Regions from separate parts of the Achromobacter sp. HNDS-1 genome, predicted to be linked through region 2. Evidence: riboswitches for the same ligand, from Rfam matches in the RefSeq annotation. Region 2 holds a riboswitch; the other holds the start of a gene.

Region 1 (7,058 bases), 1.5 Mb from region 2:
TCGCGGCCGCCCCAGTAGAGCGTGACGCGCTTGATGCGCGGGTCCTGCAATGCCGTCATCATGATCGCGTGGACGCCGGCATAGCCGGTGCCCGTGGCCAGCAGCACCAGGTGTTCGACCGCCTCGGGCCAGCCCCGCGCCGGCCAGACACAGGCGCCATGCGGACCCGTCAGGGGCAGCGTGTCGCCGGGCATCAGGCGTGGCAGCACCCGTTCGGTGAAACCGCCGCCGGGCACGCGCCGGATATGGAATTCGAGCCGGGCGGGGCCGGTCGCGACCGGCACGCTGGCGATGGAGAACGGGCGCTCGCCGCCATCGTCCATCAGCAAGCGCGCATGCTGCCCGGCCTGCCAGGCGAAGGCCCCGGCGGCATCGCGCGGCGCCACGATCAGCTGGGTCACATCGGCGGTCAGCGGCACCCGCGACAGCACCGTCACCGGGTAGTGGCGCGCGGGCTGCGCCGGCGCCTGCCAGTGCGCAAAGCGCAGCGCCAGGTCACCGGTCGCCCGGCACTGGCACATCAGCAATTCGTCGGCGGCGGTGACATAGGTGCGCTCGGTGGGCGGCGCGATGCGGGCGTAGGCGCCGCCGGCTGCCTGGGCCCGGCACGACCCGCACTCGCCGCGCTGGCAGGAAAACGGCACGGCCACGGCCTGGGCCAGCGCGGCCTCCAGGATCGAGGTGCTGCCATCGCTGGTGAAGCAGCCGTGCGCGAGGGTGATGGTGTGGGCGGGCGTGGACATGGCGCGATTCCGGTGGCATGCCCCAGGGGGGCGATGGGGGCAATGTAGCGATAGAATGGCCCGATGAAATAGGGCCATTTTCATGAACCAGACCAAGCCACTTTCGCGCGACACCCGCCAGGAGGCCAGCCTGGACCTGCCGGTCGATCCGCCGCGCCCGGACGAATCCAAGCAGTCCTGGGTGTACCGGCAGATCCGCGAACGCATCCTGCGCGGCGTCCTGCCCTCGGGCGGGCGGCTGCCATCCACCCGCAGCCTGGCGGCGCGCTGGCACGTCGCCCGTTCCACCGTCGAGGCCGCCTACGACCAGTTGCGCGGCGAAGGCTATACCGCCGGCGCGGTCGGGTCCGGCACCTATGTGGCGGCGGTCATCCCGGATAATTTCTTTCGCCACGGACTGCCGGGCGACGCGGCCACGGCGCCCGCCGCCGCCACGTCCGACGCGCCGCCCGCGGCGGGCCGCGCGCCACCCCCGGACCGGGATGCCGACCATTCGGTTCCCCCCTTGCGGCACGAGCCCCCCTTCACCGCGCGCGGCGCCGACGCCTCGCTGTTTCCCATGGCGGCCTGGCGCCAGGGCCTGCTGGCCAGCGCCCGGCGCGTCACGGCGGCGCAATTGGCACGCGAGGATCCCCAGGGCTGGCAGCCCTTGCGCGAACAGATCGCGCGTTACCTCGGCGCGGCGCGCGGCATTGCCTGCGACGCCGACCAGGTGGTGGTGCTGACCGGCATCCGCGACGGCCTCGACCTCAGCGCGCGCCTCTTGCTCACGCCGCGCGACAAGGTGCTGGTCGAGGACCCCGGCTACCTCAACGCCCTGCCGCTGTTCAGTCAGTACACGCGGCGCGTGGCGCCGGTGGCCATCGACCAGCACGGCTTTTCGGTGGCGCGCGCCCGCCGCCATCGCGGCGTCAGGCTGGTGCACGTGACGCCGGCGCACCAGTCGCCCACCGGCGTCACCATGCCGGTGTCGCGCCGCCTGGAGCTGCTGGACTGGGCGGCACAGGCCGGCTGCTGGATCCTGGACGACGACTACGACAGCGAATTCAACTACGACGGCGCGCCGCTGGCCGCCCTGAAAAGCCTGGACCGCGCCGACCGCGTGATCCACTGCGGCAGTTTCAACAAGACCCTGTTCAACGCCCTGCGCATCGGCTATGCGGTGCTGCCGCGGCCGCTGGTGGCGGACTTTGCCCGCGCCCGCTACCTGACGGGACGCTCCAGCAGCATCGTCGAACAGATGACGCTGGCGGCGTTCCTGGAAAGCGGCGGCTTCGCGCGCCATGTGCGGCGGGCGCGGGCGATCTACGCGCAGCGGCGCGACCGGGTGCTGCGCATGCTGCGCCAGGCGGCGGGCGCGGCGCCGCTGCGCGTCAGCGGCGAGCATGCGGGCTTTCACCTGGTGTGGTGGCCGCCGCCCGGCTTCGACGTGGCGGCGCTGCTGGCAAGGGCGCGCACGCGGGGCCTGGGTCTGCAGCCGGTCGCGCAATTCTGCCGGCGCGTGTCCTGGCCGGCGGGCGTGGTGATCGGCTACAGCGCGCGCCAGGAAGCGGACCTGGACGGCCTGGAGGCGCTGCTGCGGGAAGTCGCGGGCGTTTCGTAGCAAAATGCGGCATGGCGGCGACGTGTCCCGCCTTCACCGTTTTTCCAGGATTTCTCATGCCGCAACTCGATCTCTACCAGGTAGACGCCTTTTCCGCCGTGCCCTTCGGCGGCAACCCCGCCGCCGTGGTGCCGCTGCAGGCGTGGCTGCCGGACGCCACGCTGCAACGCATCGCCGAAGAGAACAACCTGTCCGAGACCGCCTACGTCGTGCGCCGCGGCGACGTCCACGAGCTGCGCTGGTTCACGCCGAAGGTCGAGGTCGACCTGTGCGGTCACGCGACCCTGGCGACCGCCTGGGTGCTGTTCGAGCAATTGGGCGCCAGCGAAGACGTGCTGCGCTTTGCCACCCGCAGCGGCGAGCTGCGGGTACGGCGCGCCGGCGACGCGCTGGCGATGGACTTCCCCGCCAGGCAGCCCGTGGCCGAAGCCATCCCAGAGGGCCTTCTGCGCGCGCTCGGCCTGCCGGCGGCGCGCGCGCTGTACCGCGCCGACGATTACCTGGTGGTGATCGACGACGAAAGCCTGATCGACGGCCTCGCGCCCGACTTCGCCGCGCTGGCGGCGTTCGACGTGCGCGGCGTGGCGGTGACGGCGCCATCCGCGCGCTACGACTTCGTGTCGCGCTGGTTCGGCCCGCGCGTCGGCGTCAACGAAGACCCAGTGACGGGGTCGGCGCATACCTCGCTGGCGCCGTACTGGGGCGAGCGGCTGGGCAAGACAGAACTGACTGCCGAGCAGGGCGGGGCGCGCAAGGGCCAACTGCGCTGCGAACTGCGCGACAACGGCCGCGTCATCATCAGCGGCCAGGCCGCGCTGTACCTGCGCGGCACGATCTTCCTGTGATCGCGGCCGCCATCACCGAAAACCTATCGCGTCATCAGCACTTCAAATAGGGGCGCCGCGATGCGCGCCTAGAATCTGCCGTCACGAGATCCGGGCGAGCCGAACGGCCTGCCAGCGGACGCGACGACAAGGAGACGCAGGGCAATGGATGCGGTATGGATAGTCGCCATCGGCGCGGCCGTGGCGGGGTTCGTGCAGGGCCTGTCGGGCTTTGCCTTCGGCATGGTGGCCATGTCGTTCTGGGCCTGGGTGCTGGACCCCCGGCTGGCGGCGGCGCTGGCAGTGTTCGGCGCGCTCACCGGGCAATTGCTGGCGGTGTTCTCGGTGCGGCGCGGCTTCAACTGGGCGCTGCTGTGGCCTTTCCTGCTGGGCGGCCTGGCCGGCATTCCGCTGGGCGTCCTGGTCCTGCCGCACCTGGACATGGACTGGTTCAAGGCGGTGTTGGGCGCGCTGCTGGCGCTGTGGTGCCCGGTGATGCTGATGGCGCAGCGGCTGCCGCGCATCGGCGGCAACCGCTGGGGCGATGGCGCGGTGGGGCTGGCGGGCGGCGTGCTGGGCGGCATCGGCGGCTTTGCCGGCAGCGTGCCGACGCTGTGGTGCACCCTGCGCGGCTTCAACAAGGACACGCAGCGCGCCGTGATCCAGAACTTCAACCTGTCGATGCTGGCCGTGACCATGGCCATCTATCTGGCCACCGGCATCGTCACGCGCGATATGGCGCCCATGTTCGCGGTGGTGGCGCCGGCCATGCTGATTCCCACGCTGCTGGGCACGCGCCTGTACATCGGCATCTCGGAAGTCACGTTCCGGCGCGTGGTGCTGGGGCTGCTGACCTGCTCGGGGCTGACGCTGCTGGCCTCGTCGCTGCCGCGGCTGCTGGGGTATTGAGGACCGGTCCGCGTCCCGCCCGGTCCCGGCCTGTGGTCTGCCGCAACGGCTTTACGACAGTCCCACCCCCTCCCGCACGCTCGCCGCCAGCATTTGCGCCGTCGCCGCCGACAGCGTCCATCCCAGATGCCCATGCCCGGTGTTGTAGAACACGCCCGGCCGCTTGCCGGGGCCGACGCGCGGCATCATGTCGGGCATCATCGGCCGCAGGCCGCACCATGGCACCACGCGCGCGGTGCGCACGCCGGGGAAATGGCGGCGGGTCCAGTCCACCAGCGGCTGGATGCGTTCGGCGCGGATGTCCAGGTTGAAGCCGTTGAACTCGGCGGTGCCGGCCACGCGGAAGCGGTCGCCCAGGCGGCTGGTGACGATCTTGGCGGCCTCGTCCAGCAGGCTCACGGTGGGCGCGGCGGCCTGGCTCGCGGCGTCGTCCAGGTGCACGCTGATCGAATAGCCCTTGACCGGATAGATGTTCAGACGGTCGCCCAGTTGCCGCGCGAACTGGCGGCTGGCGGCGCCGGCGCAGACCACGATGGCGTCGGCTTCGTGCTGTTCGCGCCGCGCGCCTTCTTCACGCGCGATATCCAGCACGTAGGGCAGGCCGTCGCGGCTGATGGCGCGGATGTCCGCGTCCTGTTCGAAACGCACGCCGCGCCGCGCGCAGGCCTGCGCCAGGCCGCTGGTGAACTTGTGGATGTCGCCGGTGGCGTCGGACGGCGTGTAGAAGCCGCCGTGGCAGGGCGTCTGCAGCGTCGGCTCGATGCCGCGGATTTCCTCCGGCGTGACGGCGTGCCGCTCCAGTCCGCCTTCGCGCAGCAGCGCATTGGCGCGGCGCGCGGTCTCGAAGCTGGCGGCGTCGTGGTAGATGTGCAGGATGCCGCGGCGCTCCAGGTCGAAGTCGATGCCTTCCTCCTCGGCCATGGCGTACAGGTGCTGGCGCGCTTCGATTGCCATGCGGGTGGTGGCGATGGTGTTCTGGCGGTAGTTGCGGATCTGCCCCATGAACTGGGCCAGCCACGAATACTTGTGCCAGCTCGGGCGCGGATTGAGCAGCAGCGGCGCGTCGTGGCGGCCCAGCCAGCGCAGGCCCTTCATGATGGTGGCGGCGCTGTTCCACACTTCGGCATTGCTGGCGGACAGCTGGCCGCCGTTGGCAAAGGACGTCTCCATGGCGGGATAGCGCTGGCGGTCGTAGACGGTGACGTCGTAGCCCAGTTTGCTCAAGGCGTAGGCGGACGTGACGCCGGTGATACCGGCGCCGATGATGGCGATGCGGGGCATGATGGCTCCAGATGGCGTGGCCACGACCCAATGATCGTGGCACCCCATCTGTCTCTGTACCTGAGAGCTTCACCCGGGCGCGGCGGCGCGGGTTCCCCTTCGGTGGGCGCCAGGCGCCTCTCTCCAGATTGTCTAGACCGCGCAGTCCTGTTGCCTGAGAGTTTCCGGGGCGGTTGCTCCGTCGGCGCCCGCCACGGGGGGCGGGACTCTTCTGCGGGGTTTTGAATCGACGCACCGAGAATAGCCAAAATTCGTCGCGCGCGGGACTCAGGGTTAATACCAGGGGAGGCGCCGGATTGGCTCTACACTGGGCGCCGAACCGCCGGCACGCGCCGGCCGGAAAACGAAAGGACGACTCCGCATGCGCGTTCCGGCAATGTTCCGTATTTCCCTGCTGTCCATGACGTTGACGCTGGCCCTGGCCGGCGCCGCCTCGGCCAGCCCGGCCGTTGCGCAAGCGCCCGCCGGCAAGGCCTCCACGGCATCGACCTCCGCATCCACGCCCGCATCCACGCCCGCATCCACGCCGGCATCCACGCCGGCATCCACCGCCAAGCCATCCGCGTCCGCCAAGGCCGATCGCGCCACCGCCGCCGTCGACGCCGCCGTGGCCGAGGTCATGCGCGAATACGGCATCGCCGGCATGGCCATCGGCGTCAGCCGCGACGGCGAGCAGCGCTTCTTCAACTACGGCGACGCCTCGCGCGCGCCGCGCCGCGCGGTCTCCAGCGACACCCTGTTCGAACTGGGGTCGATCAGCAAGACCTTCACCGTCACGCTGGCCGCCTACGCCCAGGCCACGGGCCGCCTGTCGCTCACCGACAGCCCGGCCAAGTGGGTGCCCGAGCTGCAAGGCAGCGAATTCGCCAGGCTGACGCTGGTTAACCTGGCCACGCACACCGCCGGCGGCTTCCCCTTGCAGGTGCCGGACGCGGTGCAGAGCATGGCGCAACTGATGGACTACCTGAAGGCCTGGACCCCGCGGTACGCGCCCGGCACGCGCCGCACCTACGCCAACCCCAGCATCGGCATGCTGGGCGTGGTGGCGGCCCGCGCCCTGGGGCAGCCCTACGTGGCGGCGATGGAGCAGCAGCTGTTTCCCATGCTGGGCCTGCGCGACACCTACCTGGAAGTGCCGCCGCGCAAGATGCCCGACTATGCCCAGGGCTACGACAAGCAGGACGCTCCGGTGCGCGTGAACCCGGGCGTGCTGGCCGACGAGGCCTATGGCGTGAAGTCCAGCGCCCGCGACATGCTGCGCTTCGTCGAGATCAACCTGGGCACCGCGCCGGTCGATGCCACGCTGCAGCGCGCCATCGCCGAGACCCACACCGGCTATTACCAGCTGGGCGCGATGACGCAGGACCTGATCTGGGAGCAGTACTCTTACCCGGTGTCGGTGGACGATGTGGTGCACGGCAATTCCGCCCAGGTCGCGTTCGAGACCCTGCCGGTCAAGGCCCTGCAACCGCCGCTGGCGCCGCAGCAGGCAGTGTGGATCAACAAGACCGGCGCCACCAATGGCTTCGGCGCCTACGTGGCGTTCGTGCCGTCGCGCAAGCTCGGCATCGTGATCCTGGCCAACCGCAACTATCCGAATGAGGCGCGGGTGCGGCTGGCGTTGCGGGTGCTCAAGGCGCTGGCGCCGTGAACGCCGGCGTCGGTCTTTGCCGTAGCGCAAACCCGTCGGACCCGATT
Region 2 (7,058 bases):
ACGTTGTCCTCGCGATCGCGTTCGCCACGCTCGACCTGGGCGATTTCCTCGCGGATCGAGATCATCGCCTCGATGAAGCGGTCCAGCTCGGCCACGCCTTCGGATTCGGTCGGCTCAACCATCAGCGTGCCGGCCACCGGGAAGCTCATGGTGGGGGCATGGAAGCCGTAGTCCATCAGGCGCTTGGCGATGTCCTCGGCGCTGATGCCGCTGGTTTCCTTGAGCGGACGCACGTCCAGGATGCACTCGTGCGCCACGCGGCCGTTGCGGCCCGCGTACAGCACCGGGTAGTGGCCGCGCAGGCGGGTGGCGATGTAGTTGGCGTTCAGGATCGCCACTTCGGTGGCGCGGCGCAGGCCGTCGGCGCCCATCAGCGCGATGTACACGAACGGGATCGGCAGGATGCCGGCCGAACCGAACGGCGCGGCCGAGACCGGGCCAACCTTGGCTTCGCCGGGCAGCTTGCCCTGCTCGTTCACCACGCCCGGCAGGTACGGCGCCAGGTGCGCGCGCACCGCCACCGGACCGACGCCCGGGCCGCCGCCGCCGTGCGGAATGCAGAAGGTCTTGTGCAGGTTCAGGTGCGACACGTCCGAGCCGAACTTGCCCGGCTTGGCCACGCCGACCATGGCGTTCATGTTGGCGCCGTCCAGGTACACCTGGCCGCCGGCCTGGTGCACCAGGTCGCAGATCTCGGTCACGGCCTCCTCGAACACGCCGTGCGTGGACGGGTAGGTGATCATCAGCGCGGCCAGCTTGTCGCCGACCTGTTCGATCTTGGCGCGCAGGTCGCCCAGGTCGACGTTGCCGTTGGCGTCGGAGGCCACCACCACCACGTCCATGCCGGCCAGTTGCGCCGACGCGGGGTTGGTGCCGTGGGCCGACGACGGAATCAGGCAGACGTTGCGCTGGTGCTGGCCGTTGGCCTGGTGGTAGCCGCGGATCGCCAGCAGGCCGGCGTATTCGCCCTGCGCGCCCGAGTTGGGCTGCAGGCTGATGTTGTCGTAGCCGGTGATTTCGCACAGCGCGGCCGACAGGCGCGTGATCAGCTCGTCGTAGCCCTTGCTCTGCGAGGCGGGCGCGAACGGGTGCACCAGCGCGAACTCGGGCCAGGTGATGGGGATCATCTCGGCCGTGGCGTTCAGCTTCATGGTGCAGGAGCCCAGCGGAATCATGGTGCGGTCCAGCGCCAGGTCCTTGTCGGCCAGCTTGCGCAGGTAGCGCAGCATGTCGGTTTCCGACTGCACGCTGGAGAACACCGGATGCTTGAGGATGGCGCTTTCACGCGCCACCGCGGCGGGGATGCCGCCGGCCGCCTTGGCGTCCAGCGCGTCGATGTCCAGTTCGACGTCGTCGCGTTCCAGGCCGGCGGCGAACACGTTCACCAGCGCCTGCAGGTCGGCGGCGGTGACGGTCTCGTCCAGCGACACGGCCAGGCGCGCGCCGTCGACACGGCGCAGGTTGATGTGCTCGCACTCGGCGGCGGTGATGATGGCGGGCGTGGCCGGGCCGGTTTCCAGCAGCAGCGTGTCGAAGAAGGTGTCGTTGGCGACCTTGATGCCCAGCTTGCCGAGTTCGGCGCGCAGGATGGCGGTGTAGCGCTGCACGCGCTCGGCGATGCGGCGGATGCCGGCCGGGCCGTGCCAGACCGCGTACATGCCGGCCATCACGGCCAGCAGCACCTGCGCGGTGCAGATGTTCGAGGTGGCCTTCTCGCGGCGGATGTGCTGTTCGCGCGTCTGCAGCGCCAGGCGCATCGCCGGGTTGCCCTGGGCGTCCTTGGACACGCCGACCAGGCGGCCGGCCATGTTGCGCTTGAAGGCGTCCTTGCAGGCCATGAAGCCGGCGTGCGGGCCGCCGAAACCGAACGGCACGCCGAAGCGCTGGGCCGAACCGATGGCGATGTCCGCGCCCCATTCGCCAGGCGCGGCCAGCAGCGCCAGCGCCAGCAGGTCGGTGGCCACGGCCACCACCGCGCCCTGCGCGTGGGCGGCCTCGGCCAGCTTGCGGTAGTCGGCCACCGAGCCGGTGCTGTGCGGGTACTGCAGCAGCACGCCGAAGCACTCCGGCAGGCCGTCGGCCTCGTCGCCGACGGCGATCTCGATGTCCAGGCCCTCGGCGCGGGTGCGCACGACCTCGATGGTCTGCGGATGCACGTGGCGCGAGATGAAGAACACCGGGCTCTGCGACTTGGCGCCGCGGCGCGCCAGCGTCATGGCTTCGGCGGCGGCGGTGCTTTCATCGAGCAGCGAGGCGTTGGAGATGTCCAGCCCGGTCAGGTCGGCAACCATGGTCTGGTAGTTCAGCAGGGCCTCCAGGCGGCCCTGCGAGATCTCGGGCTGGTACGGCGTGTAGGCCGTGTACCAGGCGGGATTCTCGAGAATGTTGCGCAACACCACGTTGGGCGTCTGCGTGCCGTAGTACCCCTGGCCGATGTAGTTGCGGTAGACCTTGTTGCGGCCGGCGATCTGCTTCAGTTCGGCCAGCACGTCGGCTTCGCTGCGCGACGGCGGCAGCGCCAGCGGCGCCTGGCTGCGGATCTTGGGCGGCACGACTTCTTCGATCAGGGCGTCCAGGCTGGGGCTGCCGATGGCGGCGAGCATGGCGGCCTGGTCGGCGTCGGAGGGGCCGATGTGGCGGGGGATGAAGTCGGTGTGGGTGTCTAGGGCGCGCGACATGGGGGGATCTCGGGATGGCGGTGTCGTCGGGAGGGACGGACGGTGATGCATATGGACGGGCGGCGGCGCCAGCGCCGCGCCCGCCCTGACGGGCTTAGCCGTTGGCGACGGCTTCGTAGCCGGCGGCGTCCAGCAGCTTGTCGGCATCGGCGGCGTTGACCGGCTTGATCTTGAAGATCCAGGCGGTGAAGGCCGATTCGTTGATCAGGTTGGGGTTGCTTTCCAGCTCGTCGTTGAACGCGACGATTTCGCCGGCCACGGGCGCGTAGATGTCGGAGGCGGCCTTGACCGACTCGACCACGCCGGCGGTCTCGCCCGCGTTCAGCTTGGCGCCGACCTTGACGTCGCCGACGAAGACCAGGTCACCCAGCTGGTCCTGGGCGGTATCGGTGATGCCGACGACGAACACGTCGCCTTCGGCTTTGACCCATTCATGGGACTCGGTGTACTTGCGATCGGTGGGCAGACTCATGGGAACTCCTGGGGGATTCAGATAGGGAAACGGTGTTGCGCGCCTCGCGCCGGCGGCCTGCCCCGAGGGCCCGGCCAGCGGCGCGAAGCTTCGAGTTTACGAGTGTTCGACGGCTTTGCCGTTACGGACAAACGGCAGCTTGCAGACCAGGGCAGGCACCCACTTGCCGCGGATGTCGACCTCGACCGTGTCGCCCGCGACCACGCCTTGCGGCAGGCGGGCAAAACCGATCGACACGCCCAGCGTCGGCGACATGGTGCCGCTGGTGAGTTCGCCCGTGCCGTTCTTGGTGCGCACCGCCATGTGGGCGCGCATCACGCCGCGTTCCTGCAGCTTCAGGCCGACGAAGGCGGCGGGCGTGGCGAACTGCTCCAGCGCGTCGCGGCCGATGAAGCGGCGCTCGGGGTTCTTCAGGGACACCGTCCAGGTCAGCGCGGCTTCGCCGGGCTGGGTCAGTTCGTCCATGTCCTGGCCGTAGAGGTTCATGCCGGCTTCCAGGCGCAGCGTGTCGCGCGCGCCCAGGCCGGCCGGGCGCACGCCCTGGGCCGCCAGGTCGCGCCACAGTTGCACCGCCTCGGCGGCGGGCAGCACGATCTCGAAGCCGTCTTCGCCGGTGTAGCCGGTGCGCGCCACCAGCGTGTCGTCGCCGACGCGGGCGGCCACGAACGGGGTCAGCGGCTCGCTGGCGGCCTGCCAGGCGGGGCGCGCGGCCCAGACCTTGGCGCGGGCGTTGGGCCCCTGCACGGCGATCATGGCCAGGTCGCGGCGCGGCGTGATGGTGACGTCGAACTTGCCGGCCTGCCTGACGCGCTGCATCCAGGCCATGTCCTTGTCGGCGGTCCCGGCGTTGACCACCACGCGCCATTCGTCGGCGGCGAAGAAATACACGATCAGGTCGTCGATGACGCCGCCCTGCGGGTTCAGCATGCAGGTGTAGAGCGCCTTGCCGGGCACGGTCAGCTTGGCCACGTCGTTGGCCACCAGGCGCTGCAGGAAGGCGTAGGCGTCGGGGCCGGTGATGTCGGCGTTGAGCATGTGCGAGACGTCGAACATGCCGGCGTCCTGGCGCACCGCGTGGTGCTCTTCCAGTTGCGAGCCGTAGGCCAGGGGCATGTCCCAGCCGCCGAAATCGACCATGCGGGCGCCAGAGGCGATATGTTCGTCGGCCAGCGGGGTGCGTTTGAGGGGTGCGGACATGCGCGGGTACTCCGGAGCGGCAGCGTTGCCAGGGTTACGGAATGCCGCCGGCGGACGGGATGCGCCCACGCAACGGCTGAATCTTCCGCCCCTCTGTCCTTTTGCCTGAGAGTTGCCCCGCGTGGCGGGTTTGCACCTTCGGCGCCTGGGCTGCTCGCTATGTCCCTGATTGGGCAGCGGCGCCAGGTCTCTCCAGAGTGCTGCTTTGCCGCGTCCGCGCGGTGAAAACCGGGACAGGGCAAGCATGCGCGGTATGGGATACCTGAGCGATTCCGGGCGAATTGCGCCTTCGGCGGCAGCCGCGAACGGCCGCTCTCTCCCGCAACATGCGTGACAGCGCCGAAAGCATACCGCGAAACGCGATTGCGTTGTTGATCCGTGAACGCTGGCCGGTCGCCGCGCCGCGCCCGTGTCAGCCCAGCGCGGTGTCCAGCAGCATCATCAGCACGAAGCCCAGCATCAGGCCGCAGGTGGCGTAGACCTCGTGCCCCTTGCGGTGCGACTCGGGGATGATCTCGTGGCTGATCACGAACAGCATGGCGCCGGCGGCAAAGCCCAGGCCCCACGGCAGCAATGCCGTCGACCAGCCCACCACCACCGCGCCCAGCACCGCGCCGACCGGCTCGACCAGGCCCGACAGCATGCCCAGCGCCACCGCGAACGCGCGCTTGTAGCCGGCGGCGATCAGCGCCACCGCCACCACCAATCCTTCGGGGATGTCCTGGATGGCGATACCGGTGGCCAGCGCGGTGCCCCGCAGCGGATCGTTGCCGGCGTAGCCGACGCCGATGGCCAGGCCTTCGGGCAGGTTGTGCAGCGTAATGGCGAAGACGAACAGCCAGGCGCGGCGCAGGCGGTGCGCCTCGATGCCCTCGCGGCCCTTGATGAAATGCTCGTGCGGCAACAGCCGGTCCATCAGCAGCAGCGCCGCCGCGCCCAGCAGGATGGCGGCGCCCACCGTCAGGCCCGCGCCCCAGGGGCCGGCGCCCTGCGACTCGGCCGCCGCGATGCCCGGCGCCACCAGCGAGAACGCGCTGGCCGCCAGCATCACGCCGGCGCCGAAGCCGAACATGCTGTCCTGCATCTTCTGGGGGATGGTGCGCGCGAACAGGATCGGCAGCGTGCCCGCCGCGGTGGCGCCGGCGGCGACCATGCCGCCCAGCAGCGCGTCGGCCACGTGCGGCGCATTGGCATCGAAATAGACCCAGGCCTGGTGCAGGCCCAGGCAGGCGACCAGCACCGCCAGCGTCCAGACGCTGACGCTGGTGGCCGCGGGCCGGATGCGATGACGGCTGAAGGTGTTCATGGTCCACTGCCCCCGCGCGATGCCGGCTCAGCCCACGGCGACGGCGTAGCGGCGCGCCACCTCGGACCAATCGATCACATTGTAGAAGGCGCCGATGTATTCCGGACGGCGGTTCTGGTACTTGAGGTAGTAGGCGTGCTCCCACACGTCCAGCCCCAGGATCGGCGTGTTGCCCTGCATCAGCGGGCTATCCTGGTTGGCGCTGCTTTCCACTGCCAGCTTGCCGTCCGGCGTCACGCTGAGCCAGGCCCAGCCGCTGCCGAAGCGCGTCAGCGCGGCCTTGGTGAAGGCATCGCGGAAGGCTGCCTGGCCGCCCAGCTCGGCATCGATGGCGCGGGCCAGCGCGCCGTCGGGCTCGCCGCCGCCGCGCGGCGACATGACCGCCCAGAACAGGCTGTGATTGGCATGCCCGCCGCCGTTGTTGCGCACCGCGCCGCGGATCGCCTCGGGCAACTGGTCGATGCGCGCCACCAGGGCGTCGACCGGCTCGTCGGTGGCGATGCCGGCGCCTTCCAGCGCGGCGTTCAGGTTGTTGACGTAGGTCTGGTGATGCTTGCCGTGGTGGATCTCCATCGTCAGCGCATCGATGTGCGGTTCAAGCGCGTCGTAGGCGTAAGGCAGGGGCGGCAGGGTGTAGGCCAAGGCGATCTCCGTCGGGCAACGCCGCCGACGAGGGCAAGCGTCTTATTTTTGAAAATACAAATGATAGGTATTTTTATTTGATACGACAACGATAACGTTGCAATGCCTGTCATGCAGGCAGGCTATGGGCCGGACAGCCCTTGGCGAGCAGCACGAAGCGTGCCCGCGCCGGCGGCGCGAAAAGCGTTGGACAAAGCGGGCGTCGCGCCCAGAAGGAATGTGGCCGGAGCGCGGGGCACGCGGGCAGCGCCCGGAACCGCTAGAGCGCCTTGCCGCAGGCCACGCCGGAGGCCCAGGCCCACTGGAAGTTGTAGCCGCCCAGCCAGCCGGTGACGTCCACGGTTTCGCCGATGAAGTACAGGCCGGGCATGGCGCGGGCCTGCATCGATTTCTGGTCCAGCCCGCGCGTATCGACCCCGCCGCGCATGACCTCGGCCTTCTTGTAGCCGGCGGTGCCGCTGGGCACCAGGGTCCATTGGTGGATGTCCTGCGCCAGCGCGCGCAGGGTCTTGTCCGGCGCATCGGCCAGGCGCAGCGCCGCCAGGCCCGGCTTGCCGCCCTGCTCGGCCAGTTGCAGCCAGCGGTCGGCCAGGCGCTTGGGCCACAGGCCGGCCAGCACCGTGTGCAACTGCTGCCGGTTGCCGGACTTGGCCGCCAGCAGTTCGGCCGCCAGGTCGCGCCCCGGCGCCAGGTCGATGACGATGGGCTCGCCCGGCTTCCAGTAGCTGGAGATCTGCAGGATCGCCGGGCCCGACAGGCCCCG

Evidence for each region. Region 2 has a riboswitch for glycine ahead of gcvT (glycine cleavage system aminomethyltransferase GcvT). Riboswitches for the same ligand answer to the same signal wherever they lie in the genome.
Region 1: linked by a shared signal. The riboswitch ahead of ABFG95_RS04245 (D-amino acid dehydrogenase) and the one ahead of gcvT (glycine cleavage system aminomethyltransferase GcvT) in region 2 are both predicted to bind glycine.

Annotation. Positions count from the first base shown of each region.
Region 1 covers NZ_CP157584.1:948,036-955,093, reverse strand. The annotation lists gene ABFG95_RS04265 (NAD(P)H dependent flavin oxidoreductase family protein) at 1-743, opposite strand, end outside; gene ABFG95_RS04260 (PLP-dependent aminotransferase family protein) at 826-2,346, shown strand; gene ABFG95_RS04255 (PhzF family phenazine biosynthesis protein) at 2,403-3,191, shown strand; gene ABFG95_RS04250 (sulfite exporter TauE/SafE family protein) at 3,336-4,079, shown strand; gene ABFG95_RS04245 (D-amino acid dehydrogenase) at 4,131-5,360, opposite strand; glycine riboswitch at 5,405-5,491, opposite strand; glycine riboswitch at 5,493-5,584, opposite strand; gene ampC (class C beta-lactamase) at 5,722-7,011, shown strand.
Region 2 covers NZ_CP157584.1:2,429,233-2,436,290, forward strand. The annotation lists gene gcvP (aminomethyl-transferring glycine dehydrogenase) at 1-2,678, opposite strand, end outside; gene gcvH (glycine cleavage system protein GcvH) at 2,773-3,150, opposite strand; gene gcvT (glycine cleavage system aminomethyltransferase GcvT) at 3,247-4,347, opposite strand; glycine riboswitch at 4,431-4,553, opposite strand; glycine riboswitch at 4,587-4,679, opposite strand; gene ABFG95_RS11220 (ZIP family metal transporter) at 4,760-5,653, opposite strand; gene ABFG95_RS11225 (superoxide dismutase) at 5,681-6,295, opposite strand; gene ABFG95_RS11230 (NAD(P)/FAD-dependent oxidoreductase) at 6,555-7,058, opposite strand, start outside.